DNA from 4 places in the Ruegeria sp. CG4 genome. Region 4 is predicted to be linked to each of the others. Evidence: riboswitches for the same ligand, from Rfam matches in the RefSeq annotation. Region 4 holds a riboswitch; each other region holds the start of a gene.
The links. Region 4 has a riboswitch for cobalamin ahead of ACR0J2_RS14740 (hypothetical protein). Riboswitches for the same ligand answer to the same signal wherever they lie in the genome.
Positions count from the first base shown of each region.

Region 1: linked by a shared signal. The riboswitch ahead of ACR0J2_RS17435 (DUF4198 domain-containing protein) and the one ahead of ACR0J2_RS14740 (hypothetical protein) in region 4 are both predicted to bind cobalamin.
Region 2: linked by a shared signal. The riboswitch ahead of ACR0J2_RS09115 (DUF1636 family protein) and the one ahead of ACR0J2_RS14740 (hypothetical protein) in region 4 are both predicted to bind cobalamin.
Region 3: linked by a shared signal. The riboswitch ahead of ACR0J2_RS18125 (CbtB domain-containing protein) and the one ahead of ACR0J2_RS14740 (hypothetical protein) in region 4 are both predicted to bind cobalamin.

Region 1 is NZ_JBQFRB010000007.1:133,426-140,518, forward strand. It holds gene cbiQ (cobalt ECF transporter T component CbiQ) at 1-23, opposite strand, end outside; gene ACR0J2_RS17425 (cobalt ABC transporter permease) at 23-604, opposite strand; gene cbiM (cobalt transporter CbiM) at 601-1,212, opposite strand; gene ACR0J2_RS17435 (DUF4198 domain-containing protein) at 1,219-2,004, opposite strand; cobalamin riboswitch at 2,134-2,333, opposite strand; gene ACR0J2_RS17440 (LacI family DNA-binding transcriptional regulator) at 2,692-3,717, shown strand; gene ACR0J2_RS17445 (winged helix-turn-helix domain-containing protein) at 3,722-4,936, shown strand; gene ACR0J2_RS17450 (fumarylacetoacetate hydrolase family protein) at 4,940-5,638, opposite strand; gene ACR0J2_RS17455 (pyridoxal phosphate-dependent decarboxylase family protein) at 5,849-7,093, shown strand, end outside.
Region 2 is NZ_JBQFRB010000002.1:542,157-549,249, forward strand. It holds gene ACR0J2_RS09110 (Mur ligase family protein) at 1-1,420, shown strand, start outside; cobalamin riboswitch at 1,531-1,733, shown strand; gene ACR0J2_RS09115 (DUF1636 family protein) at 1,835-2,191, shown strand; gene ACR0J2_RS09120 (ABC transporter ATP-binding protein) at 2,188-2,973, shown strand; gene ACR0J2_RS09125 (ABC transporter substrate-binding protein) at 2,992-3,939, shown strand; gene ACR0J2_RS09130 (iron ABC transporter permease) at 3,941-4,948, shown strand; gene tcuB (tricarballylate utilization 4Fe-4S protein TcuB) at 5,003-6,070, opposite strand; gene tcuA (FAD-dependent tricarballylate dehydrogenase TcuA) at 6,060-7,093, opposite strand, start outside.
Region 3 is NZ_JBQFRB010000008.1:7,921-15,013, forward strand. It holds gene ACR0J2_RS18110 (transglutaminase-like cysteine peptidase) at 359-967, opposite strand; gene ACR0J2_RS18115 (hypothetical protein) at 1,171-1,674, opposite strand; gene ACR0J2_RS18120 (CbtA family protein) at 1,741-2,439, opposite strand; gene ACR0J2_RS18125 (CbtB domain-containing protein) at 2,444-2,614, opposite strand; cobalamin riboswitch at 2,649-2,864, opposite strand; gene ACR0J2_RS18130 (DUF1636 family protein) at 3,046-3,381, opposite strand; gene ACR0J2_RS18135 (transglutaminase-like cysteine peptidase) at 4,515-5,138, opposite strand; gene ACR0J2_RS18140 (MerR family transcriptional regulator) at 5,487-5,906, opposite strand; gene ACR0J2_RS18145 (hypothetical protein) at 5,944-6,375, shown strand; gene ACR0J2_RS18150 (GDCCVxC domain-containing (seleno)protein) at 6,380-6,598, shown strand; gene ACR0J2_RS18155 (DUF411 domain-containing protein) at 6,810-7,082, opposite strand.
Region 4 is NZ_JBQFRB010000005.1:171,786-178,878, reverse strand. It holds gene ACR0J2_RS14775 (N-acetyltransferase family protein) at 163-450, opposite strand; gene ACR0J2_RS14770 (hypothetical protein) at 447-650, opposite strand; gene ACR0J2_RS14765 (SRPBCC family protein) at 672-1,139, opposite strand; gene nudC (NAD(+) diphosphatase) at 1,178-2,161, opposite strand; gene ACR0J2_RS14755 (bifunctional 2',3'-cyclic-nucleotide 2'-phosphodiesterase/3'-nucleotidase) at 2,339-4,219, shown strand; RNA gene ffs (signal recognition particle sRNA small type) at 4,259-4,357, shown strand; gene ACR0J2_RS14745 (alpha/beta hydrolase family protein) at 4,357-5,265, opposite strand; cobalamin riboswitch at 5,431-5,651, shown strand; gene ACR0J2_RS14740 (hypothetical protein) at 5,739-6,146, shown strand; gene ACR0J2_RS14735 (phosphatase domain-containing protein) at 6,148-6,651, opposite strand; gene ACR0J2_RS14730 (DNA polymerase III subunit gamma/tau) at 6,822-7,093, shown strand, end outside.

The DNA of each region.
Region 1 (7,093 bases), on a different contig from region 4:
TGTGGTTCCAGCGCATGTGCCATCAGGTGGCCATCTTTTTTCGCGCGGCCAGGTAAAAGCCGATGCCGAACAGACCAATGATATAGCCAATACCACCCAAGATGTTCTGCAGATCATTGTGCTCGCGGTAGGCGGCGATCTCGCGCCGCAGTGGGCGGGTTTCGTCGCGCACCGCTTTGGCGATGGCGGCGCGTTCCTCATCCGAGAGCGAGGCCACAGTCACCGCTGCCGCGCCATCCGCAGATGCGACCGGCGTGGCTGTTTCAGAAAGCTCGGCTTCGACCCCCATGATTTCGGCCACTTCGTCGGCCGGCATGGCAACTTCGGCGACGTGCCCTGCACCCAGATCTGCCTTGAATGTATGAGTCACCGCTCTGGTCGGGCTGTAGAGAAAGAAACCGTCCGTATCGGTTACTGTGCGTCCCAGTTCAGAGCCGTCGGGGCCATAGACGATGACCTCCTGGTCTGCGGCCATATCGCCATTGGAAAACCCCAGCTCGCCTTCGATTGCGTCGCCTGCCGGAAAAACGCCTGCAATAACCTTATGCGCAAGAGCCGGGAGCGGGGCGAGAGCAAGCGTACAAACAAGGATCAACTGTTTCATGTGGACGCAACCTTTACAAAAAGTTCCGGTTTGACCTTGCGGGCCAGAAGAACGGCAAAACCTGTCAGCACGGCCTCGATAGCCATGACGGGAATGTGGGCGAAAAAGACAAGCTTGGCAGCGGGCAGGAACTCATCGCCGGACAGCGCCAGCGAGACCGCGACAAAAGCCGTCGTGGCGGCGATCGAAAACGCGCCGCCGATGCCGCCCCAGATCGCCCCCTGAACAGGTGAGCCACGTGCGATCAGACGACCAAAGATCATCCAGGTCAACACCGCCGGAAGGGCGATATTCACCGTGTTGATCCCCAGCACGGTCAATCCGCCAAAACCGAAGAACACGGCTTGCAGCAGCAAGCCGACAAAAAGGGCCGGAAAGGCGGCCCAGCCGAGCAGAAGCCCGGCCAGACCGTTCAGAATCAAATGCACAGACGACGGGCCAATCGGCACATGGATCAGCGAGGCGACAAAAAAGCTGGCCGACAACACGCCCGCCGTGGGAATGCGATCCAGATCCAGCGATTTCAGGCCCAATGCGATCCCGCCAGCCGCGGCGACCGCACCGCCGATCACGACAGGGTTTGAAAGGGCTCCGTCGACGATGTGCATTCAGGCTTACTCCAGATCCCAGGCGCGGATCCAGATGACCGCATCCTGGCTCAGCTCTTTGCCTTCATGCTTGGTTTCCGGACCCACGCCCAAAGCGGCGAAGCCCCAGTACCCGGCTTTTGGCACACCAAAAGTGAAATATCCGTTGTCATCCGAAATCGCGACCAACGCGCCGCCCGGCAATGGGGACACGGTGGCGTCCTTCGCGCCGGTGCCGGTCATGTCCGGTGCTGCGGCGATGTACTCGATTTCGATTTCTGCGCCGGCGACGGGCTGTCCCTCGCTCAACACGCGACCGGTAAAGGTTGACCCGGCGATGATGTTGTAAGGCTTGTTCAGCGGCAGAATCTCGGTGGCCAGCCCCTGCGGCTGATCCCAGTCGGTCGGCAGTTCGTTTCGGTTGAGGTAAGCCTTGGTGATCTGCTGGATATAGATATCCTCTGATTCTTCGTAGTAAGGCGCAGGAACTGTAACCACCACATAGTCACCCGAGCGTTTCACCGGCACTGAACCCAGGAACGCTTTGGCGATGTTGTCCGGTCCTTCAAAAGTGGTTTCTTCCAGCGTATCCATCAGATCGGTTTTTTCACCGTTGTGGATTACAAAGAATTCTTCCGGTCTTTCCAGGGTCATCACGTGACCAGCTTCAAACGGGTGCCAGAAAACCAGTTTGACCGGAACGTCACCGGGGCGTTCGATCATCGTGTCGTCGGTATATTCCAGCAGGAAATGGGCCTGCGCCAATGCAGGCATCGCCAAAGCAGCCGTTGCAGCCACCAGCAGTTTTTTCACAAATCGAGTCCTTCTCACGTCGCGCCTTCCCCGGCACAATTCTGCTTTGACGATGGGGAACGCGAAGCCATCTGCCTTGTCGGGCAAACAGATCCGGCGCACACCCCGTCGCCGATGATGAACGCCCCTTCCAAGGGCGCATGTTCGGCAGGTCTCCTGACTTGCGGGTCAAAGCGCTAAACTAACCTTCCCGGGATATCCCAGTGGCATTATCAGCCGCGCTCGCCGCCTACAGTTGCGGGGGCAGTTGCAGAGTTGGCGAAATGTGCCGCACTGCATTCCCTATTGCTTCCGAGGATGTCCCCGGAACCGAACATGGCGCGTTCATGCCAGAATATGTAAGACACGGTCAACAATTGATTGCGGCGTTGCATGGGCCATTTGCGAAATCAGAAATTGCATGTTCGCGCTTGCTACGCGGTTTGGTATGCGCCACCGCGAGTGTGTGTATTTTCCTAGATATCTTTCCGCGTTCAATAGTCGTCGGTTCAGTTCGCGGACTTGAGATTTTTAGGCCTGAAACTGCGGGCGTTGACTCGCGTGTAAAATTGAACTCGCCGCAAATATGTAGGGTCGCTCCGATGCACAAAAGGTCCGACCGGCCCAGCGCTCGATGCAGAAGCAGAGTTGTTGTATTTGCCGCCGTGTTCACGCTACCATCGGACAAAACAACAGTGCAGGTGCCTCGTGACCACAGAAACAAAACGCCCGCTTACCCTTCGCGATGTCTCGGAAGCGTCGGGGGTATCCGAAATGACGGTCAGCAGGGTCCTGCGCAATCGGGGTGATGTATCGGATGCGACCCGAACACGGGTTCTGGCCGCCGCGAAAGAGCTGGGATACGTGCCCAACAAAATTGCGGGTGCGCTGGCATCCAGCCGGGTTAATCTGGTCGCTGTCATCATCCCGTCACTGTCCAACATGGTCTTCCCCGAGGTCCTGACCGGCATCAATCAGGTGCTGGAAGACACCGAATTGCAGCCAGTGGTCGGCGTAACCGATTATTTGCCGGAAAAAGAGGAAAAAGTCCTTTACGAGATGCTCTCGTGGCGGCCTTCGGGCGTGATCATCGCGGGTCTGGAACACACGGAAGCGGCCCGGGCGATGCTGGATTCCGCGGGCATTCCGGTGGTCGAAATCATGGATACCGACGGCAAACCCGTGGATGCGATGGTCGGCATTTCGCACCGCCGTGCCGGCCGCGAAATGGCGCAGGCCATTCTGAAGGCCGGATACCAGCATATCGGCTTCATGGGGACCAAGATGCCTTTGGACCACCGCGCGCGCAAACGTTTCGAAGGCTTTACCGAAGTTCTGGGCAAACACGGGATCGAGATCGAGGATCGCGAGTTCTATTCCGGCGGCTCAGCACTGGCCAAGGGGCGCGAGATGACGCAGGCGATGCTGGAACGGTCGCCGGAACTGGATTTTCTGTATTATTCCAATGATATGATCGGCGCTGGCGGACTGTTGTACCTGCTGGATCAGGGGATAGACATCCCTGGTCAAATCGGGCTGGCGGGGTTCAACAATGTCGAATTGCTGCAAGGTCTGCCCCGCAAACTGGCAACCATGGATGCCTGCCGGCTGGAAATCGGCCGTCAGGCCGCGGGGATCATCGCGGCACAGCTGGCCGACCCGGAAGCCGAGATTGAAACCCGCGTGACCCTGACGCCAAAAATCAGCTACGGCGACACACTGAAGCGGCGTTAGAGTCTTGGCACTGCCGAAACTGGACAACCGGACAGCGCGTGCGGTGTTCATGGATCGTCACTTGCTGTCCGAGACCCCGTCGGGCAGCGCAAAGGGCGCGGATCTTCTGGACCTGATCCGACGGCTTGGTTTTGTTCAGCTGGACAGTATCAACACCGTGGCCCGCGCCCATGACATGATCCTGTTTTCGCGCAGGCCCACCTATCGCAGCACACATCTGAAGCGCCTGTATGAACGGGACAGGGCGCTGTTCGAACATTGGACACATGACGCCGCCGTCATTCCGATGGAGTTTTACCGGCATTGGCACCTGCGCTTTCAGCGCGACGCCGATTTGTTGAAGGCCCGCTGGAAGAATTGGCGGCGGGATGGGTTTGAACAACAGTTCGCGTCGGTCCTGCTGCACATCCGCGATCACGGTCCGGTATCCTCGTCCGACGTGGGAAAGGACGAAAAGAAAGGATCGGGCGGCTGGTGGGACTGGCATCCGTCAAAAACCGCGCTGGAGTTCTTGTGGCGCTCGGGCGCGCTGACCGTCATTGGCCGGGACGGCTTTCAGAAACGCTACGACCTGACCGAACGGGTGATAGAAACTCATCTGTGCCCCGGTCATGCACCATGCGATGCCGAAGGAACGGTGGACTGGCTGTGCAACGCCGCCCTGGACAGGTTGGGGTTTGCAACATCGGGCGAACTGGCTGCGTTCTGGGATACGGTCAGCGCGGCGGAGGCGAAAGACTGGTGCGCCGCGGCCCAGAAAGACGGTGCGATTGAAGAAATCGAAATCAGCTGCGCGGATGGGCGTATGAGGAAAGTGTTTTCCCGCCCGGGTTTGGTTGAAGAGGCCCCTGAACTGCCCGCGCCACCGGGCAGAATTCGCGTGCTCAGCCCGTTTGACCCGATGCTGCGGGATCGAAACCGCGCCGAACGCCTGTTCGGGTTTCACTACAGGATCGAGGTGTTTGTGCCCGCGCCCAAAAGAACCTACGGCTATTATGTCTTCCCCTTGCTCGAAGGTGATCGGATGATCGGCCGGATCGACATGAAGGCCCACAGGGATAGCGGCGAATTGCGGGTACAATCCGTCTGGCCCGAGCGAAAGTTGCGCTGGTCAGAGGCGCGCACCCGGCGTCTGGAGGCCGAGCTGGACCGGGTGCGCAGGTTTGCCGGCCTTGATCGTGTTGAGCTTGCCGACGGCTGGCTGAAAGACCCTAAATAGGTTCTATTCAGCCTGTGACAGGGTTAGGTGGATCGATTCAAGACCGTCAATTCCGCCATCAATCACATCACCGGCCTGTACCGCACCGACACCGGCCGGGGTGCCTGTCATGATCAGATCGCCCGGACGAAGGTGATAGTAATTTGAAAGATGGCTGACGATCTCATCTATTTTCCAGATCAGCTCATCCAGGGTCGCATCCTGCCGGACTTCACCGTTGACGCTCAGATGAATGCGCTTGTCTTTGTCCGGCGACCAGCTCTCCGACCGGGTCAGCGGCGCAAAAACGGCACCGTTTTCCAGATCCTTGCCCAGATCCCACGGGCGCTGTTTGTTCCGTTCACGGATTTGCAGATCGCGGCGGGTCATGTCCAGCGCGCAGCCATAGGCAAACACCGCGCCCAAAGCCTGCTCGCGACTGACGCGGAACACCGGCTTACCGATTGCAATCGCCAGCTCCATTTCGTGATGATAGTTTTCGGTACCCGGCGGATATGGCACGGTCGCCCCGGTCAGGATGGCGTTGGGTGCGGACTTGGTGAAATAGAACGGCGCCTCGCGGTCCACAGTATTTCCCATTTCAGCCGCATGGGCCGCATAGTTCCGCCCGACGCAAAAAATCCGGCCCACCGGATATTCGGCCTGCTCGCCGACAACCGGTATCGCAACAGGTTCGGGAAGAGAAAACAGCTTGTCCTGCATGACAGCCCCCAGTTTGAAACATCGCCGGCATCTTAGGTGTCTTCCCATCACTGGCAAGACGTTGGCGACCGGGATGCACACTGTTTTGACCTGACATTCAAGACTTCGGGTTTCTTAGACGCATTGACCTTTCGCTCCGGATAACTCTCACTGCCCCGGAAATTCAAACACCCGGGACATCCCGGATCAGGCGGAAACACGGGGAACAGCATGCAGTGGAACGAATTCGCGGAATGGGGCCGAAAAGTCGCTGACTGGACGCAGAACTATCACGAAACCGTTGGCGACAGGCCCGTCCGGGCACGGTGCGAACCGGGTGAGGTCTTGAATGCGTTACCGTCTGAACCGCCCGAAACCGCCCAGCCCATGGAAGACATCTTCCGGGATTTTGAGCAGATCGTATTGCCCGGCATCACCCATTGGCAGCACCCCCGGTTCTTTGCCTATTTCAATTCGAACGCCTCGGCCCCGTCGGTTCTGGGTGAGTTTCTGGCCAGCGCCATCGCACCGCAATGCATGTTGTGGCAAACCTCGCCTGCCGCGACCGAGATGGAAACCCGGATGATGGATTGGTTGCGGCAGGCTTTGGATTTGCCGGACGGATTCGCCGGTGTGATTCAGGACTCGGCCTCGTCGGCGACGCTGGCCGCCGTGTTGACGATGCGGGAAAAGGCACTGGCCTGGCAGGGCAACAAACAGGGGCTGTTCGCGCAGAAACCCCTGCGCATCTATTGTTCATCCGAGGTTCACACCTCAATCGACAGGGCCATCTGGGTTGCCGGAATTGGCGAAGACAACTTGGTGCGTGTTCCCATCAAGGGCGACTGGCGCGGAATGGATCCCGACGCGCTGGAAGCGGCCATTCAGGCAGATTTAGACTCTGGTTTGCAGCCTGCGGGCGTCATTTTGTGCGTCGGCGGAACCGGCGTCGGGGCAACCGATCCTGTGGATCGTTGCTTAGAAATCGCCGCCAAATACGACCTCTATTCCCATGTCGATGCAGCCTGGGCCGGGTCGGCCATGATCTGCCCCGAATACCGGCACTACTGGCCCGGGATCGAACAGGCTGACAGCATCGTCTTCAACCCCCACAAGTGGCTGGGGGTACAGTTCGACTGCTGCGCGCATTTCCTGAAGAACCCCGACGATCTGGTCCAAACGCTGGCTATCAGCCCGGAATACCTGAAAACACATGGTAAAGACGGGATCGTCAATTACTCGGAATGGTCCGTTCCATTGGGGCGTCGCTTCCGCGCGCTGAAACTGTGGTTCGTGATACGCACCTACGGGCTGGAAGGCCTGCGCCAGCGGATGCGAAATCACGTCAACTGGTCCAAAGCGCTGCATGACAAACTTGCGTCGGAACCGGATTTTCAGATCACGACGGCGCCGATGTGGTCACTCTGGTCCTTTCGGTACATGCCCGAAGGCTGCGCCGACCCGGATGATCTGAAT
Region 2 (7,093 bases), on a different contig from region 4:
CGCATGGCATTTCTGTGCCGCGGCGCTGGTCGGGGAAACACCCGGCGATTTCGACAAGATGATCGCCAACGTCCGCGACGTCATGGCCAAAGAGGCAAATCCGGCCCTGATCGCCCTGATCCAGGCGGCCTCGGCGCGGGGCGTCGATATCCTGTGTGACGACGACGAGATTTCGATCGGCCACGGGGTCGGAAGCCAGACCTGGGCCTGGAACGCTCTGCCTGCGCCTGATGAAGTCGAGTGGGACGCCTTGCACAACATCCCCGTCGCCTTCATCACCGGAACCAATGGCAAGACCACAACGACCCGGCTGCTTGAGGCGATCGCCCGGGCGGCGGGCAAGGTTGCCGGGCTGACCTCGACAGAGTTTGTCCGCGTCGGCGACGACATCCTCGACCGTGGTGATTATTCCGGCCCCGGCGGAGCGCGCATGCTGCTGCGCGACCGGCGGCTTGAAGTCGCCTGTCTGGAGGTTGCCCGTGGTGGAATCCTGCGCCGGGGTCTTCCAACCCATGCCGCCTCGGCTGCGGCTGTCACAAATGTCGCCAATGATCATCTGGGTCAGTACGGCGTCAACACGGTTCCGGAGTTGGCGCAGGCCAAGTTCGCCGTGCATCGCACCCTTAAGAAAGATGGCGTTCTGGCCCTGAACGCGGATGACCCCTTTGTCCGGGATGAGGCGCTGAACACGTCCTGCAGGATCTGGTGGTTCTCGCTGGACCAGAAAAACGCACTGATCCAACAATCCCGCGAGCAAGGACATTGTTGTGCCTTCCTGCGGGACGAGATGATCGTGTTCTTCGATGGCTTCTCGGAACAACCGGTGATTTCGGTTCACGATGTACCGCTCGCTATGGGCGGGGCCGCCAGGTACAATATTCTCAATGCAATGACTGCGCTGTGTCTGGCCCGCGCACTGGATATCCCGATGCAGGCCATTCGCGCTGGATTGTCCGGTTTCAAGCCAGACGCCAAGGACAATCCGGGCCGGTGCAACGAGTTTTCACATAACGGCGCCCGCGTCTTTGTCGATTTTGCGCATAACCCACATTCGGTCGCAGCAGTGTGCGAGGCTTTGTCCGGACTTCCGGCAAAGCGCCGCTTCATACTGCTAAGCCATGCCGGGGACCGGTCAAATCAGGACATCATCGATGTCACGCAAACGGCCTTGCGGTTCCAGCCGGATGTGGTCGTCGCTGCCGAGCTTGAGGGCTATCTGCGGGGACGCAACCTTGGTGAGATTCCAAAGCTGATTAAGCAGGCGGCAATGGACAAGGGTCTTAGGGATGAGCAGATCCTGAGCGCGCCTTCCCCGACCGAGGCGAGCAGGACAATACTGGATCAGATCGAACCGGGCGATCTTGCCCTGTTGCTGGTCCTGTCCGAGCGCGAGCAAGTCTTAAAATTGCTGGAAAACTGAACCCCTACGCTGAATCCGAGGACCTCGGGCGGTGAAACTCGAGCACCGCCCTGCCCAGCCCATCCGATTGTCCTGCCAATAATTCTGTATTGACGCATGCCCGGGTCTGAGGCACTTAGCTAGAAGATGGTTCCCGAAGGAAGACCCGAGGGATGAAAAGGGAATACGGTGCGGCCCTGAAGGCCAAGTCCGTAACTGCCCCCGCAACTGTAAGCGGTGAGCGACGCCAAACACCCACTGGCCGAATGGGCCGGGAAGGAAGGCCAAGCAAGGACCCGCGAGTCAGGAGACCTGCCATCAGTGTTCAACCAACCCGGGGCGGGGCGCCCTGGAAGGAGGCTTAGATGGCACGTCAGTCACGTGTTTACATGATCAGCACCTTCTGTCCGCGCTTGGCAACAAGTGGAGCGGACCATGTCAGACGCCACTGATCATATTCTCCTGATCTGTTCGGCATGCAACGGTGATTTGTCTGCGGACAAAATACGCTCTTCGTTGTCAGATGCGCTGCCGTCCGGGTTTGCCATTCGCACGGTCGATTGCATGGCCGGGTGTGCGCAGCCGACAACTGTTGGGTTTCAGGCCACCGGCAAAGCCCAATACCTGTTCGGCGACATCCGGACCCCGCATGACATCGCGGCCTTGGCCGAATTCGCATTGCAATATCAGAACAGTGCCGATGGATGGACCTGCGCGTCCGACAGGCCGAGCGCGCTTTTTGACAAAACCCTTTCCCGTTTGCCCCGAATGATTTTGGAGGAGCCTTCATGACGACCTCTGCATTTCTTGCCGTGCGTGACGTCGAATACTATGCGCTGAATGGTGATGTTCTGCTGCAAGCGGCGTCTTTTGAACTGGAAGAAGGCGCAATCCTTGCAATTGCCGGGCCGAACGGGGCCGGGAAGACGACGCTTCTGAACCTGTTGTGCGGCACAGCCGAACTGGCGCTGGGCGACGTTTTGATCAATGGGCGCACCCTGAAACACATGCCCGCCAACCAGCGCGCCCGAATGATCGCTGTTGTCAGCCAGCACGAGCTGCCGGATAGCAGATTGTCTTTGCGGGAATATGTGGCCTTGGGGCAAATCCCGATCCGGGCTGACCGGTCGAAAGAGGGCCACGCCGCCGAACTGGACAGGGTTTTGAACCTGACAGGTCTGAGTGATCTGGCGGAAAAACGAATGGGCGTACTTTCCGGGGGCGAACGTCAACGCGCGCATATCGCGCGCGCTCTGGCACAGAACCCTTCGCTTTTGTTTCTGGACGAACCGACAAACCATCTGGATCCCGACGCCAAGGGGCGGATGCTGTCGCTGGTTGCCGAGTTGGGCATCACGGTGGTCATGATCGTCCACGACCTCGTCATGATCCCTGAGTTTGCCACCCATGTGGCCATGATGAAATCCGCGCGGCTCACGGGCTTTGGTCCCGTGGCCGATGTGCTGACCTCGGACCAGGTCCGGGAAACCTTTGGCGTCGACTACCTGTACTTTCACCATGAGGGCCGCGTGATTCCGGCGCTGGATATCCGAAAAACCTCGGTCTCAAACTAACCCTAGGAGCATCTTTGAATGAAACAGATCTGGTCGGTGGTCCTGGCCACAGCCCTGGCAGGCGGTGCGTCGGCACAAGAAATTGCCGTCGACAATTGCGGCAAGCCGCTGGTTTTTGAAACTGCACCCGAGCGGATTGTCGTGCACGATATGAACATGACCGATATGGCCTTTGCGCTGGGTCTGCAGGACAAGATCGTCGGGCTGACCGGCATCACCGGATGGTACAAGACCAGCCCGGAATTCGATACGCTGCGCGGCGACATTCCCGAGCTTGCGCCCAAATACCCAACGGTCGAGAACCTTGTGGCCGTCGAACCCGATATGTTCTTCGCGGGCTGGTATTACGGGATGAAGCCGGGCGGAGACGTGACTCCTGACACGCTGGAACCCTTTGGCATCAAGACCTTGATCCTGTCCGAAAGCTGCGTGCATCTGGACAAGGACCGCCCCGAAGCCAGCATGAACCTGCTGTTTGATGACGTTCTGCGCCTGGGCCAGGTCATGCAGGTCGAAGACAAGGCGAAGGAACTGGTTGATGGTTGGAAAGAAGAACTGACCGAGATCGAAACCCGGACCGCCGATCTGCCCAAACCGCGCGTTTTCCTTCTAGATGGTCCCGCTGATGCGCCCTTCACCGCGGGCAAGTTTGCCATTCCCGATGCGATGATTTCCGCAGCGGGCGGTGAAAACGTGACCCATGACATGGATACAAGCTGGGGCCGCACCTCGTGGGAAACGGTGGCGGCCGCCAACCCCGAATTTCTGGTGCTGCTGGATTACCAGACCGGCAACGGCGCCGAGGATACCTTCAAATTTCTGCAGGAGCATCCGGTGATGTCCCAGACCGATGCCGTCAAGAACGAGGCCTGGATTGGCCTGCGGTACGAGGAACTGACCCCCGGACCGGCAAATATCGAGGCGATCCTGAAAATGGCGCAGGCCATGCATCCGGATCTCAACTGATATGGGCCGACTTGGCCTGACACTTCTGCTGGGGGCGGTCGTTCTGGCCGCCCTTTTGCTGATCTCAACCATCTACGGCACCACATCCATTCCGGTTTCCGACACGTTCACCGCTGTCTTGCTGGGAACCGGTCTGAGTGACGGGGACATGTCGCCTTTGCACCGGATCGTGTTTGATTTGCGCCTGCCGCGCGCCCTGTTCGCGGCCGTAATCGGCGCCGGGTTGGGCATCGTCGGCGTGGTCCTGCAAACCACAACGCGCAACGATCTTGCTGATCCGTTCCTGTTCGGCCTGTCCTCGGGTGCGGCGGCCGGCGCCGTGTTTGTGATCACCGTGACCGGCGACGTGCTGGGCTTTTGGACCCTGCCGTTGGCCGCGTTCTGCGGCGGGCTTGTGGCGTCGGGCATCGTGCTGGCGCTGGTTCACGGTTTACGCACAAGCGCGCCCGAAAAACTGATCCTGGCCGGGCTTGCGGTTTCGTTCCTGTTCTCGGCCATCACCAATTACCTGATTTTTGCAGGCGACAGCCGCGCCGCGCATTCCGTGATTTTCTGGATGCTGGGCGGTCTGGGCCTGGCCCGCTGGGAGACGTTTCCGCTGGTCTGCGCAGGCCTGCTTTTGATCCTGAGCTTTTCTCTCTACCGCAGCCGCTGGCTCGACGCGCTGCTGACCGGCGATCTTACTGCCTCAACCCTCGGCGTACCCGTGCGCGGACTGCGGTTCAGCATGTTCTTTGTTGCGGCGCTGGCAACGGCGGTGTTCGTCTCGGTCGCTGGTGTCATCGGTTTCGTCGGTCTGATGGTCCCTCACATCGCCCGCGGAATCGCGGGGCCGCTGCATGGCCATCTGCTGCCGACCGCAGCTCTCGTCGGCGCGGCTTTGCTGACGGGCTCGGATATTATCAGCCGTTTGTTGCTGGCCCCGCAGGAATTGCCTGTCGGGATCGTGACAACCTCAATCGGATCGGCGTTCGTGTTCCTGCTCCTGTTCAGGACCAGAGCCCGCTGACCGGACCCTTTCCACCTTCCACCCAGGACGCAAGCAGCGGCTGGTGCGAACCATTTATGTGCCGCGCTTCCTCTGTGCATCTCTGACAAGTGCGGCGAGGCGATAGAACCCATGTGCCATCTTGGTATAGGGCATCAGCAGGAAGAAGGTCAGAACCGATCCCAGATGGATGGCCAGAAGTGCGGGCATCACTGTGGTCGAGCCGAGCACGTAGAGGACAAGGCCGCTGAGGCCAACAAACCCCAGCAGCAGGATAAAGCCCATTTCTCCGTCCCACGCGGAGGTGTCGCCAAGGTCACGATCCGATTTCTGCTTCAACATGACCATGCCGCCACAGCCGATGGTCAACAGGATACCGCCTGAGACGCCAAGCAGCTTGGGTAATGACCAGAATCCGTAGGGTGCATGCAGGCCAAAGCCGTAATGCATCGCTGTCGCAACCGAGGTTGAGGCAAAGCAAAGCAGGAACCCATACATGATCGCCTGATGCACGTGTCGGCGGGCGTGGCTGAACCGGTCTTCATCTTCGAAATTGCAGCCTTCGCCGTGGCCGGCGGCAAGATCCTGCATCGTCCCGGCGCGTTTGAACGCCGCTTTCAGATCGGCCCATTGGACTGACTTTCCGTCAACCGCACGCCAATAGCGGCGCAAGCTGATGGCGACGCTGAACAGCGGCAGCAGAAAGGCGGGCATAAAGATCGCCACCATCGCATTGTGGGAAAGAACCGCATAGAAACCTTCGCCGCCAGAAGACCCGATTGCCCGGATCGCCCAAAACAGCGCGGCAAAACCGAGGACCAGCGCAAGCGCAATTGCCCCTCCTTGGGTGTGGAAGCGACGCGCCAAAGGCTGGGGCCAAGCGAAGCTTTCCCAACTGTCCCGGCGCACTTCGGCCAAAGCAGCAGGCAGGTTCAGATCAAACTCGTGCGGGGCGGTGTACTGGCAGGCATAATAGCAACCCCTGCAATTGTGACAGAGGTTGGCAAGTTGTGTGATGTCGCCATCCGAGAACGCGTGCTCGGCGTGCAATGACGGGAAAACCGAGCAGTAACCCTCGCAATACCGGCAGGCATTGCAAATCTCGGCCTGACGGCGGGCTTCCTGTATCAGTTCAGTTTGCATAAGCGGCGGCCTCACGTCCTGCGATACGTCCGAAAACCGTTCCAATGGTCATGCCGAACCCGGCCAGATACCCCTGCCCCAGGATCGAGCCGGCCATGGTTTCCCCGGCCGCCCAAAGGTTCCTGATCTTGCCGTTAGGGGTCGAACACTGTGCCGTCTCGTCGACCTTGAGCCCCAGATAGGTGAAGGTCACACCGGTGCGCAGCGAGTAGCCATAGAACGGCGGTTCCGAGATTGGGCGGGCCCAGTTTGTCTTTGGTGGTGTCAGGCCGGATGTGGAAACTCCGTCCAGCTCGGTTGGATGGAAGCCGCTAACGTCGCCACAGGCGGCATTGAATTCGGCGACCGTTGCCTTCAGCTTTCCGGCAGGCAAGTCCATTATGTCGGCCAGTTCATCCAGAGTATCAGCCTGAAGCGGCGGGAAAACAGACGGCATGAACAGGTTCAGCGATTTGGCGTCGATGATCACGTAGCCCACCTGTTCCGGCTGAGCTGCCACCAGACGACCCCAGATCGCGTAACGCTTGGGCCAGACATCCTCGCCCTCGTCATAGAACCGCTCGGCGTTCTTGTTCACGACGATGGAGAACGGCACGCAGTCAAGACGGGTGACAATGCCACCGTCAAACTTGGGCGCGCGTCCGTCGATCGCAACGGCGTGGCATTGGGTCGGGTCGCCGACATTCTCGACACCCTGATCCAACAGATCGGCCAGCACCACACCGCGATTATAGGGCGTTCCACGGATCAGGAAGTTTTGCGCCGCCGGTCCCCAGGCACGGGTCAGCCAATCGGTGTCGGCCTGAAACCCGCCCGAGGCGACAATGACGGCCTTCGGTGCGATGCGGTGGGACTGCCCCTCGTGGGTATAGTCGACCCATTCGACCCTGTCGCTATTCAGTTCCAGATGGGTGACGGCAGCCTCGTACAGCACTTCAACACCCAGCCCTGCCGCTGTCCTGTAATACGCATTGACCAGAGACTTGCCACCACCCATGAAAAACGCATTTGTTCGCGCCAGCG
Region 3 (7,093 bases), on a different contig from region 4:
GCCAATTGGGCTTACATGTTTTCGATTTCCGGCGATGCAAGCCAAAGGAATAAGACGGGGAATCGGCGCGGTGAGCTCAATGGTGCCAATTCCGTAAATGACCCATTTCCGTGAGCGTTCAGTCGCGAGTCAGGAGATCTACCGTTAGGCGCCGGGTGAGGCTTTGGGAGAAAGAAAGTGCATATCGAACCGGGCATCGTGAACGGCGCCAAAATCGCGCTTTCCAGTGTTGCCGCCGCAGGCCGGTTACTTACACGGTGAAAGTCTGATCGAAAGAAAAAGCGGAGACCTCAACTGAACGCCGCAAAGAACCAGAAGTTAAAGGGCCAGTGCTTATTGTGGCGCGCCACATTTACTTTTAGCCGTTAGCAATCTGCACCCAACGGTCAGGGTGAATCGGGTCCTGTATTCGAAGGAATAGATACTTTGTTTCCTTCCACGTTTTGATCCTGTTGGTAACATTGTCCAGAACCAAATCGCCTTCACTCGAGCGATAGACTAGAACAGCATGGCCACTGCGATTGGTGTCCAAGACAGTTGCAATTAGTAGCTTCGTAGGATCCAAACCGTTCTGCACAAGTTCAAACTTCTTTTGCAAAGCGAAGTCTTCGCAATCTCCTGATCCATGTGTCGGCAGGGTCCAGTACTCCTTTGTACCATATTGGCTTTGATCCGAAACGGCGCGAATCCTCCGATTGACGCGCATGTTGATCGTTTTAACGATCTGCTTTTCCTGCGCCTCGGACAGTCCAGAACTACGAGTTTTCGCGCACGCCCAAGAGTAATCATTGCATAGTGATTTGGCCCCCGACGGCGCTTCAATCTTTCTATCAAGATCGATGAAGGGAAGCTCAGAGGCTTGCAATGTAGCGGTAGAGACAAAGTAACTGCATATGAAACCGGCTATCGATAGATAAACCGGTATCTTTTCCGAAAACCGTTCCTGAGCTAAAGTGGGTTTTGTCATATCTGCCTTCCCCATGCTCAGTTTTCCAGTGCATCCGCAACTGCCGGACCAAGAGTACTCTATCGCAAGCCTTCATGTTCTGCGGTGCTTTGCAACAGCTTGTCTGTTCTTGGATACAGAGCGGCAAAAACCCGCACGCACGCTGTACTTGCCGCTTTGACCTGCTGAACCCACGTAGTTGTCTTCTCAGCCAGGAATGTCACTCAGGAGTCATCGCCGTCAGGCTGGACGGTCACTTTGGCCTCTACGGGCACACCCTCAACCATCAGAGGGCTGTGGCTGTTGCCATTGAGAGAAACTTTTACCTCAACATTGCCATCGGGGAGCGACGGAAGGTGTAACCAATTGGCATAAAGGCGGCCCAGCTTTTCGCCGTTGATATAAACATGCGCGTGACCTTCGCCTGGAACGTCAGCCGAGGAAGCATTTTCCGGAGCAAAGCGAAAGTTCTGCGGTGTCACACGCAGATTCCAGCCCGCCATAGGATCCTTAATCATCTGGATCGCCACACTGGGGGCGTCGCTGTCGGCAGGTAGATTAGTGGCCGCGGAGTGGTCGTGCGCTGCCATCTCCATGTTGCCGCCATGTTGGGCCGGGTCAGTATGATCATGGCTCTCAAAGGTGCTACCGCTGCTGGCGGCAATCACAAAGCCAGCACCGCCGCCAAAGACAAGTCCGATGGCAAAGAGAGCGAGAGAACGGGACATCTTGTCATCCTCAATAAAGAAAGCCCCCGCCGGTGTAACCAGCGGGGTAGCAATGGAGGAGCGCGATCAGACTGCAGCGCCTGCGCGCTTGCCTTCTGTCTGCCAGAAGTAGCCGGTGAAACTGCCCAAGAGTGCCCAGGCGGCCATGCCGATGCCGAAGGCCCGGGCAGCAAAAAGCGCCCCGATCTCGGTCGGAACCGGCCCAGAGAAACTGTCGGGCTCAGGGGCCCCGATAATATGCGGTACCATTAGCAGCACGGCCGCAATCAGGTAGCTTACCAGGTTACCTCCAAAGGCAATCAGCCACATGGCCACGCCGGCTGCGGCAACGGTGACCGTCCACCAGATCTGACGCTCTCCGACATCTGCTGCCGCCACTCCGGGAACTTCTGGAGCCAGCGACAAGCCAGGAGCAAAGTGGAAGGCGACAAAGCCCGCAAGACCCCAAAGCAGGCCGGTGCGGCCGTTGATTTCATGCCCCTGACGTTCGGCTACCGACATCAAAGCCGCCAGGACTAGCGCATAACCAGTGTACGTAAGCGTGGTGAAGATAATGCTGAGACCATCGCGCATCGGCTCGGCGAACATGCCGGGCAGGTCGGGATGCGCAGTTACCGGATCAGCGCCAAAATGTACCAGGTCGCCGCCTTCATAGAGCTCGGCGTGAAGTAGCACGGGCTGCACGAAATACAACTGCAGAAGGGCGGCAATCAGCCCCGCTGCAGCACCAGCGAACAAGCCGCTGGTCAGAATACGACTGAACATTGTCTTAGTGGCAGGGGAAGCCAGTTGCGTGGCGCACATCATGAGCCGCGTCATGCAGGCCAGAAGCCTGAACATGGCCAGTCACGGTAATGATCCCCAGACCCAGAACCACGGCGAATACTGCAGGCAGAAAGGATGCGCCAGCGGCGGATGCCTTGATCGTTTTTGTCGTCATTTTAATCCTCCTCACCGTCACACCCGACGGCATAAGTTGTGTCCATTCTACGGCCGGTCTCCTGACTCGCAGGTCACAGCAGACTTCCCCCTTCCCGGCGCCATTACGCCAGTGGTATTGGAAGGCCGCTCGCCGCTCACAGTCGCGGGGGCGGTCAAGGCTTCAGTGCAGTAGTTTAATGCACCGTCCTCATTCCCGTTTCAGTCCCAGTGCGTAAGCACCTTTGGACACCGTAGAAGCCTTTATTCTTCCATAGTGCTGCGTTCCGTCAAGTACGAAAGCGACATCATAGCATTCTGCAGCGGTTAATCTTAAGTAATGGCAGGATTGGTTTAGATTTTAGCCGCTAAGTGCAGAAGGCTAAGTCGAAAAACACAAACTGTAAGCTGAAAACTCCACACCGGAGTTTTGGCCGGCAAGTTGCATGTGGGCTATCTTTTTTGTGCCGGTATACGTGCAATCGCCTTGAAACGTAGCTTACCTAGCTTCCTGGCGTCAGCGAAGTCGCCGTCAGTACTGTCCTCATACATCCGCATGAAAATCATTATGTCCGGAAGATCGACTGCAGTAATCTCTCCGAACAGATAGGCGGTCTTGCCGCTTTGTCGCACCGCCAACGTCTGTGGTCGGCGACAACCGGACATGCAATCTACTTGCTGCAACTCGGCTTGCACCCCCGATGCCTCCAGCGTTGCGGCTAGCTGATTATAAAGGGTGGAATCCGCGTCGCGGCAGGTTCTGCAAAGCGTGAGGGTAGGCAGGCACATGCGTCAGGCTGATCCTTGATCGAGAACTTCCATCTGAGATTTCATATTTGCTGGTCGGTTGTTAGCTCGGTTTCAATACCTGTTTTGACTCTAAATCTGGAAAAGAGTCTATACTCGAGCAACAAGCACACATTAGCCCTAGCCCTCTAAAACTATGCAAATACACCGAGTGCGAGACGGGGATTTGGCAGAGCGAAGAAGCAACCATCAGACGAAGAGATTTCCAAGTTTCTATGTGAGATTGAGCTGAAGCAGGTGGTAGGCGATGAAGTGGAACAGCTCACGCGAAACATCTTTGTTCTTCAATAATCTGAAACAGCATTGCCTCCGGGATCGGCTCGCCATTACACGCCTATTTTCAGGTCCGCGCGCACCGCGCCTCCCAAGGTGAATTCTGGGACGCGACAGGTTCTTGTAGCGCGTAACTAGGTTCGTTCTATCGTCATTTACAGTCCAGATCCGGGACATATAGCGGGGTTCGTGCTTGATCGTTACCACGACCGATCATGGGACTGAATGCGTCGCGCCAACTGACGACATTCAAAAGAAAGTTCGCTGATGCGAAACGCCTAGGCATCAAAAACTTTTCTGTCTGCGTCACCAGAACTGAGGATCGCCCAAGCTGCCATCGGTGCTCGCCGCAACCCGCTGTGACGGGTGTTGTGATAACGGCATATCTCCGGGTGCAGCCAGTCTTCGAACTCCTCCAATGTCATCGACGCAGTGCCGGAGCCGTCGCATTTCCCCTTATCCTTGGGGGATGATTGCGTTCTTCCCTAAAGTAGATGAACGGCCTCCATGGTCGTCCTAATCAGGCGTTCGATATCGTCGCCGTAATGCGCTCGACCCAGTGGCCTTTACTTGACGGAGATACCCCAATCTGAGCAGGTCAAATGGAAGGTTTCGCTGCGGAAACGCGCCCATTGTCTACGTGTATGGCTTGCGGAATCCCAGCGGTGGGCCAATACAACACCTCGGAGATATCTGGCGCGCGGATCGAATTCGTTCACACGCAATGGTGCAAACACAAGCAGATGGACGAGTCGGACGGAGCAACGAAACTCAAATATGCGCCCAGAACAATGCAGGTCGTGACATCAATTGCGAGAGGCAACCAATGTTTACCCAACGGTTTAGCCGCTAGAAACCTGCACCCAACGGTCAGGGTGTAGTGGGTCCTGTATTCTTAGGAAAAGATACCTCGTTTCCTTCCACGTTTTGATCCTGTTGGTAACATTGTCCAGAACCAAATCGCCTTCACTCGAGCGATAGACTAGAACAGCATGGCCATTGCGATTGGTGTCCAAGACAGTCGCAATTAGTAGCTTCGTAGGATCCAAACCATTCTGCACAAGTTCAAACTTCTTTTGCAAAGCGAAGTCTTCGCAATCTCCTGACCCTTGCGTCGGCAGTGTCCAGTATTCCTTTGTCCCATATTGGCTTTGATCCGAAACGGCACGGATTCTCCGATTGACGCGCGTGTTGATCGTTTTAACGATCTGATTTTCTTGTGCCACGGACAGACCAGAACTACGAGCGCTCGCGCACGCCCACGAGTAGTCTTTGCATAGTGATTTGGCACCCGACGGCGCTCGCATTTCTCTATCTAGTTTGATCAAGGGAAGCTCAGAGGCTTGCGATGTAGCGGCAGACACAAAAAAGCTGCATATAAAACAGATCATTGGGAGATAACCCAGCAGGTTTTTCGATAACATTCCCTGAACTAAAGTGGGATTTGTCATATCTGCCTTCTCCATGCTCGTTCCTCTGAGGTATCCAAACTTCCCGGGCCAATGTATTTCATTCCAAGCCTTCATGTGCTTTGAGGCATTGCAACAACTTCTTAGCCTCTAGGGGTAAAGCGGCAAAAATTTGCAGATTCTTTGGTATTTCTTCCTTAGTTGACAGCATCAGAGCATCCACGCCATCACCAGTCCGGCATAGCTAACAGAGCGACTTAGAGGGTAAGCTGATCGCAATTCTCTCATTCAACAAATATACAACAGAGATCGGCCGTCATCGTTTAAGGTTACGAAATACTGGGACAATGAAGCCGCTCCTCCACAAACTGGGATAGGCAGTTTCGGTTTTTCCGGGCGCTGCAATTAATGGCCGCTAATGACATCTTTGACGACAGGCTCGTTGAGCAACGCCGTTAGCAGGGGGCATGCTGCTTCTCCTTCAGCACAGGTCTGCACAAGTTCTACCAATGCTTGCTCCAGCCGTTGGAGAGCGGCGATTTTTGACCTAACGTTGTCGAGGTGTCTTGTTGCGACGCCTTCGGCGTCACGACAGGCTTGCTCCGGCGCTTTGGACAATTCGCGAAGTGCACATGCATCCTGAATAGTAAAGCCAAGATCGCGGCAGCGTTTGATGAATCTGAGCTCGGATATTTCCCGTTCCGTGTAAGCGCGGCGCCCCGAGGCGGTTCGACCGGCTTTCTCGACTATGCCTTCCCGTTCGTAGTAGCGGATCGTCTCGATCGACAGGCCGGTCAATCTCGCCACTTCGCCAATCGCAATCATGTGATGACCTTTCCCTTGAACCTGTAGCCACTACAGGATGCATATTGTCGGTCATGATGTCGAATTTCGCAAACCGCACGAAGCAAAAATCGAGGAAGCCGAACCGGCTTCCGCCCAAGATCGTCAAAGTCGGAGAAAGCTGACTATGAGCAAATTTGTAGGGGCGAGTTTTCTTAGATCGTTTACCGCATTTGGCGTTGCGACCTGCTGCATCTTGCCGATGGCCTTGATTTTACTTGGCTTGGGAGGGAGCTGGCTGGCCGTATTTGGCAAGATCGCCGCCGCGAGTTATTGCGTGCTCGGCGGTTCGACGGCCCTGCTGCTTCTCTCTGGCATCGTCGCGTACCGCCATGGTTCACTCGACCGCCTCAAATGGTGGCTGACAGGCAGTTTTGCGTTGACGACTATCGCTTGGGTTATCGTACTCAACGAAATCCGAATAAATGATTTCCTGATAACCTTAATGTGACGCCATGAGTGAAGAACGCCCGAACCTTGTCAGCACGATCATCTGCCCGGAATGTGGACATTCAAGACCTGAAACGATGCCAACAGATGCGTGCCAGTGGTTCTACGAATGCACATCTTGCGGAAAAGTCCTGAAGCCACTTCCCGGCGATTGCTGCGTCTACTGTTCCTACGGATCGGCCCCATGCCCGCCAATTCAGGCGGGCGACAAATGCTGCGGTTGATACGGCGACCGTGATGTCGGTTTTGTCCGCAAAGCCGGTCATCAGGCTTTGCGGACGCAGGTATTTTTTCACCGTAGGCTGGAACTTGCCCGATAGGACAAGGCAGGCGCGAAGTCGCGGATCAACTGGTTTGCCGTGAAGAATGTCACGTAAACCGGGCAGAAGAAGCGAGGGCCGTGTTTTTCAGGATCTCGCCAGCGCTACCGGCACTTCATGCCGCCGGGTAGCTGGCGAACACCTCTGTGGTTCCATCCTTGCGGATCAGGAAGACGTCAAAAGCTTCGCGTTCGCTTTCCGGTCCCATGCCAGGTGAGCCGAAAGGCATTCCCGGAACCGACAGTCCGACACCATCCGGGCGTTCGCCCAGCAGGCGCCGAATGTCAGCGGGTGGGACGTGTCCTTCGATCATGTAGCCTTCCACGCGGCCCGTGTGGCATGACATCATGCCCTCCGGAATCCCATTGGCGGTTTTGTAAGCGTTCAAGGCCTCCCAAG
Region 4 (7,093 bases):
AGTTTCGAAAGTATCGAAAGATTTTCTGGTTGCTGGTGTTTTAAGTGGTTTTCGAGGGGGCGAAACCGATTCCCGAACTCTGATCGGTAAGGGCCGCTGTCATAGCCTGACAGCGGCCCATTTTGTTTTGCGATCCTCACCAGCTAATACGATCAGAAAAAGTCAGCTCAATGACTGGCAGTCTGACAGAGTGAACGACTTCGAAATCGCGCCGGGCAACCTGCGGTATTCGGTGAAGCCCATTGCACCATAGTAGGACAACCCCCCGACATTGGTTTCCCCAATGGTGGCATCTATCGCAGGCAAGCCGACTTCCTGCGCAGCCCGCAAAGTGGATCTGAACAAGGCCCGTCCGATTCCCTGCCGGGCCGATGACGGGTTGATATGCGTGCCAATAATGCCCAGCCCCTCCGCGACCTTGTACGGATTGCCTGCAGTTGCAAGCTTCAAAGACTGGAACCCCAATACTGTTCCCCGGGGGTCGATGGCGACCGAACACCGGATCTGCTGAGGGTGGCAAAGATAATGCGACAGGCAAAGGCCGCATCCGATGGTTTGCTGCGTTGTCCGGCAAGAACAAGGGCCTTCAGAACGACGGCCAACCCCTCGGCATCGTCCGCAACGGCGGGGCGAATGGAATAGCTGCTCAATCTATGCCTGCAAGTTTTCCGTCATACACCGTGTGCATGCCGCTCTTCCAATTCACGGGCAAATTCGCTCAGGCGAATCTGAAACTGCCGGCGGAACCGCGATTGTCCCAGCTTCAGGGACTGAAGCAACAGGCGGGCCGGTAGTGACTTCGCAGCAAGCGACATTTCGACACTCAGCCGGGTTTTGCGTTGGGACAGGGCAAGAAAGTCAACCGATGTCACCCCTTTCATACCTTTGCTGGACATCTCAAAGCACATGCGGGACGGGGTATCGCAATCGGTCATCTGTATTTCGACCCGACGCGGTTTTCCCCGCAAATTGAAATCCGTCAGCCAAGTGGCACCAGTGGTTATCGGGGCCTGTTCGTTCAGTCGCCGTACTTCGACACCCCGGCGCATGGCCATCCGCTCGAACCGCTCAAAATCCGCGACCATGTCGAAAACCGCATCAATCGGGGCCTCGATATCTTCGCGCGCTGAAAACTGCATGTCCGCCCTCGGTGCCTTTGCCTTCGTTCAGTGTCTCGTCAGTCCAGAGTGTCTGCAAGCCAGTTTTGCAACAAGAAATGCGCAATGGCGCCTTTTCGGGCCGGCAACAAGACCGGATGCTCTCCGGAAAAAGCGCGCATCATTTCCGATTTGCTGACCCACATCGCGTCTTCGATCTCGACCGGATCAATTCTGAGTTCACGGGACAGGGCCTCACCCGCACAGCCGAACATCAACGAGGCCGGAAACGGCCACGGCTGGCTGGCCAGATAGTGAACGGCACCAACCGGCACGCCTGCCTCTTCCATTACTTCGCGCCGCACGGCGGCTTCCAGCGTTTCACCCGGTTCGACAAATCCCGCAAGCAGCGAGTACATGCCTTCGGGCCAACCCGGAGACCGGCCCATCAGGACCGAGTTTCCATGGGTAATCAGCATGATCACCACAGGGTCGGTGCGCGGAAAATGCTGCCCGCCACAAGTGGGGCAGCTGCGCTGCCACCCCGCCTGTGCAATTTCACTGGCAGCCCCGCAACGCGCACAGAACCGGTGCGTTTCATGCCAGCCGATCACGGCCTTGGCCGCTGCTGCAAGCTCGGCATCGCGGGCGCTCAGCCGCGTCATGATCCGGCGCAATTCGGCAAACACGTACCCGTCCGGCAGGTCCGGATGCTGCTGCTCGGACCGGTCTACAAAAGCACCGATATCCGACAAATCCTGCCCATCCGCCGACCAGTCCGATATATCCGCCGCAAAAATCGGTGCATCGTCTTCACGAAGGCCCAGAAATACCGGGGCTTCCACAACCCCTCCGGGACCTTCGCGCACCAGGCTATGTGCCGTCGCAACCAATCCAAGCCGGTCCAGATCTTCGCCCTGCACCAATATCTTGCCACGCCAGACCAGCAGGCATTCGGCGCGTGGATCAGTTTTCATCTGTTCCAGCCTGTCCGAATCTCCCCGGAGATGCGCTGCGCGATCCAGGCCCGAGCCGCCAAATGTCACTGTCTCCGCGTTTTTCATTTAATATCCTCAGTGTGTTGCGCACAGGGCTGCCACGACTGCCGAGTTGTTGCAATGCCAATTCATGAACACTGGGACGTGGCAATGCCGCTGAATGGTCCCACCGGCGCCAAGTTATTTGCACTTACTCATTCTTTTAGTGAACATGGCTTAGATTGAATTGCCCAAAGTAGAAAATTGCACCCGACCACTGTTTCATCTCAGAGCCAACATATTTCAGCCGGTCGCATTCGGATTTTGGCCACGACCGATCTGCACATGAATCTGACAGGGTTCGACTATCACGCCGATGAACCGGATCCGGCGCGGGGCTTCACCCGAACGGCCAGTCTGATCCGCGCTGCCAGAGAAGAAGCGCAGAAAGACGGAGCACTGGTATTCCTGTTCGACAACGGAGATGCCCTTCAGGGAACGCCGTTTGGCGATTGGGCGGCAGAGCAGACTGATGACAACCACGTGTTGATGCAGGCCTTCCGGGAACTTGGCTATGACGCAATCGGACTGGGCAACCATGATTTCGACTTTGGCCTGCAGACGCTGAATCGTATTCTGGACGGCGCACCGTGCCCGGTGATTTGCAGCAATGCCCGGCAATTGACCGCCGGGGCCAAATGGAATGACCGCGCAATACTAGAACGCTCTCTTCTGGTTGACGGCGTCGAAACCCCGTTTCGTCTGGGTCTTTTGTCGATCCTGCCGCCGCAAACGGCGCAATGGAATGCGCACCGGGTTCAGGATGTGGTGGTGTTCGAAGATATTCTGGAGGCCGCGCAAAAGACGGTCGAGGCCCTGCGCACGGACGGCAGCGATGTGATTGTCGCGCTGGCGCATTCGGGCCTTGGACCTTCGGAACCCGCGCGCGGATTGGAGAACGCCGTCATACCGCTGGCCGCGATCGACGGGATCGACGCCATTGTTGCAGGCCATACGCATCTCACACTTCCCGGCAAGGATCACGAAGGGCTGGATCATACGGACGCAACCCGGGGGCATGTACATAGCAAACCGGTTGTCATGCCTGGCGTCGCAGGGACGCATCTTGGCATCATTGACCTGCATGTGCAGAAAACATCTGCCGGGCGATGGAAGGTTGTCGGGCAGCAGGTTAAGCTGCCGCCTGTTCTCTCCCGGCACGGGAACGGAGCGGTATCCGAAGACCCCGGAATGCGGCATCTGTTCAGTTACGGCCACGAAGAAACCCGTGCGCTGGCCTCAAGACCCGTGGGCCACACCGGTCAAAGCCTGCACAGCTATTTCAGCTTTTGCGCACCAGATCGGGGCCTCGCGCTGGTCGCCAGCGCCCAGGCAGCGGCATTGAACCTCCATCTGGACGAAGACCTACGGGGGCTTCCACTGTTGTCCGCTGTTTCGCCCTGCAAGTTCGGAGGCCGCGCGGGACCGCGTTCCTACACGGATGTACCGCCCGGAAAGGTTCGGTTACGCAATGTTTCGGATCTTCATTCTTTCCCGAATGAACTGCGCGCCGTGCTTGTCACCGGCGATATGGTCCGTGACTGGCTTGAAATGTCGGCGGGCATTTTCAATCAGGTGGATGAAGGAGCTGTCCGCACTCTGACCGATGAAACACGGGCCGGGCATAACTTCGATGTGCTGTTCGGCCTGACCTATCGGATCGATCTTTCCCAGCCGGCGCGTTTTGATTCTTACGGAATGCTGGTCGATCCCGCCGCAAACCGTGTTCGCGAGATTTGCTGTGATGGAATCCCTATTGAACCCACCCAGAAATTCGTTGTGGCCCTGAACAGTTACCGGGCCAGCGGCGGCGGACACTTCCCTGTTGCGCATCAGGCCCGGCAGATCAATATGCCGACCTTACCCATCAGGGACGTCCTGCGCGACTATCTTTCGGGGGGATTACCGGGCGACCCGCTTGAATCTGCGCCCTTCCCCTTCAGCCTTGTCCGGCTTCCCGGCCACGCTTCGATTCTGAAAACCGGGCCGGGAGCACGGGCGCATCTTTCCGAACTGGACGCATACGATCCGCATGTGCTGGGGCATGACCCGGAAGGCTTTCTGCGGATCAGACTGTCACTCTGACGGGTTGTCTTCCTGGCGCAACTTCCCTATATCGACGATTGAGAGGTTGGCGCGGGCGAGCGCCTCGCCAACCTGGTCAGGTCCGGAAGGAAGCAGCCACAACGAGCCCCGCTTGGGTCGATGTCCAACCTCTCACTTCATCCCGCAATCGTCACATCTTTCCGGTCGGAACGGAATTGCTGCTCCGTAGACTCGATCAACCTCGGCCAGACCGCTTTGTTTTTGCGCGCAAAAACACCAATGTGGCCAATGGATTTCAGCCCGAAATCCTTTGGTTCAAGCACATGACGGTTGGCGTCCGGGCCGTATAGCTCGGCCAGCCTCCATACCGCATTATCAGGCACCATCTGGTCGTCCGAAATCGCAAAAAGGTCGACCGGACCACCGGCCCGCGGCCAGGTCGCTGCGGGCAGGCTTTGGCCAATTTCAGGCAGATAGCTGTTCGGCGAGGTGCACCATTTTCGCCATTGCCAGTAGACCTTTGACGGCAGGTCCGAACCAAACCCAATGGCCTTGCCGGGCAGATACCCCAGCATATGAACTGCAAAAGGCGCATGCCCGTACCAGAAGATTCCGGCCAGCCCCCTGTAGGGCCAGGGATGATCCGACAACGTAACCAGGCCTGAACACACACAAATCATCCGGTCGATCTGATCCACATCCGATTGCAATGGCTCAAGCATACCCCCCAGCGAATGACCAATGGTCCACTGCCGCGCACTTGGGAATCGCCGTCGCATCTCGGCCCGGGCCGCGGGAATATCGATCAGCGCCCAATCGGACATGGTGACACGCGAATCCTTCAGACGCCCCGATAACGATTTTCCGAAATCGCGGTAATCATAGGTCAGACAGGCAATGCCCTGCTCTTCCGCCAGCCACCGGGCAAAATGCTGATAATAGTCCTGGGGAACGCCGGTCGCGCTGTTCAGAACAACTACGATATCAGGCGCTGCAACAGGCAGGTACAGGCGACCCGACAGCATAGCCGTCCCGGAGGGAAATCGTATGTCTTCGGTCAAGACCTGTTCCTGTATGTCCAACATATCATGCTCCGCTCTCAACTGAACAGTTCAGTTCACCTATCTGTCAGGCCAGTCGCCCGCTCAAGTCAACCCGGTGCAAACATGACCAAACGTCCGCTTTCCCGACCACGCATCGGACCAAATGCCTCGGCCCGCGCAATGCGCTTGACTCGGGGACCCGGCAACCGCTAGCGATGAGGAGATGGTTTCCGCGCCCTTTAAGGGGCCGGGATGAAAAGGGAACACGGTGCGGTTCTGTCTGGCATTGCCGGAAGGAACCAAGGCCGAGACTGCCCCCGCAACTGTAAGCGGTGAGCAATGCCGAAACACCACTGGCCGAAAGGCTGGGAAGGTCGGCAAAGCGATGACCCGCAAGTCAGGAGACCTGCCATCGATACTGAAACCGAAACTCGGGCGGGGTGTCCGGGCAGGTCCTGATGGCATAGCCCCGTCACACCTGATCCTTGCCCCGCGCCGCGCGCGGAGGGCGCATTATGAACTGGAAGACAAGGACACACGAATTTTCTGCCACTGTGTGCCAGCGCACCGGCAAACCCTGTCCGGCACTGGCGCAAATGGCGCGGGCTCTGACGCGCGCCGTGGCAAGCGCCGGCCCGGCCGCAACCCCGCAATTCGCCATTGAAGGCAGCAGCGAGCTTGCCCATTGCCCCGAAGGGTGCATGGCCCGATTCCACGCGCGGCCAGACAAAATCCGGGTGTTTTGCGGAACGAATGAGGAAACTCCGGGCGACAGGTTGGAGGATTATGCAGACATGATGTTCTGCGCAGAGTTCCGTGCGCTGCCGTCCGCAATTCTGTCGGACCCGCCCTGCGCCATGCTTGAAGCTTCGGCCCTGGCAGGTCGCCAAGTGGCGGCCCAGGCCGGACATTTGTCGGCCTAAGCTACGGGTCCGCGCTGGCCGGAATCAATTGCGTGGCCCATGCCAGTTGTGCATCTGTTTCAACCGCACAGGGCCGCACCGCCCTCAACCGTTTCAGGGCTGCACCCGGTTGCTCGCCGCATTCGACCATCAGGCGCAACACCACCATTCCGGACCGGCCACAGCCGCCCCGGCAATGCACCAGAATGCGCCCGCCCCCTGACAGGGCATGGCGGACGGCCGCGCTTACATCGGGCCAGCGCGCGGTCACGGCGTCGGGGGGTGCACCGAAATCTTCGACCGGCAGATGGACCCAGCGGCAGGCGCGCGCCTGAATGTCGGTTCCGAAGTCACGCGCGCCGTCCTGCAGCATCTCGACTTCGGTCGTCATTGAAATGACAAGACCGGGCTTCCAGTCGGAAATCGCATTCAGGTCCTGGACATATTTACCCCCACGCCCCGGCATTGATGTCAGGGCCAGAGTACCTCCTCCGACCTGCAGCGCATGAATAATCATCTGAGACATGCAACGCGCCCTCCTTAATCGTTACGCACAAGAATCCGGTCAAAAATGCTTTCGCCTTCATTTTTACGCGCATCCCGAAGCATTCCCAAATGAATTTCGCGAACCGGCTGTGGACGCAGGCGGCGGCGCACTCTACGCTGCACTTCTGATACGAATCCGACAGAGCAGAAATGACCGACACGCCAAGCCCCGCTTATCAGGTTCTTGCCCGCAAATACCGCCCGGAAACCTTTGCCGACCTGGTTGGTCAGGATGCCATGGTGCGCACCCTGAAAAACGCGTTCGAGGCAGACCGGATCGCGCAGGCCTTCATCATGACCGGCATCCGCGGCACCGGCAAAACGACGACGGCGCGGATCATCGCCAAGGGCATGAACTGCATCGGCCCCGATGGCGACGGCAAACCGACGACCGAACCCTGCGGCCAATGCGAACATTGCGT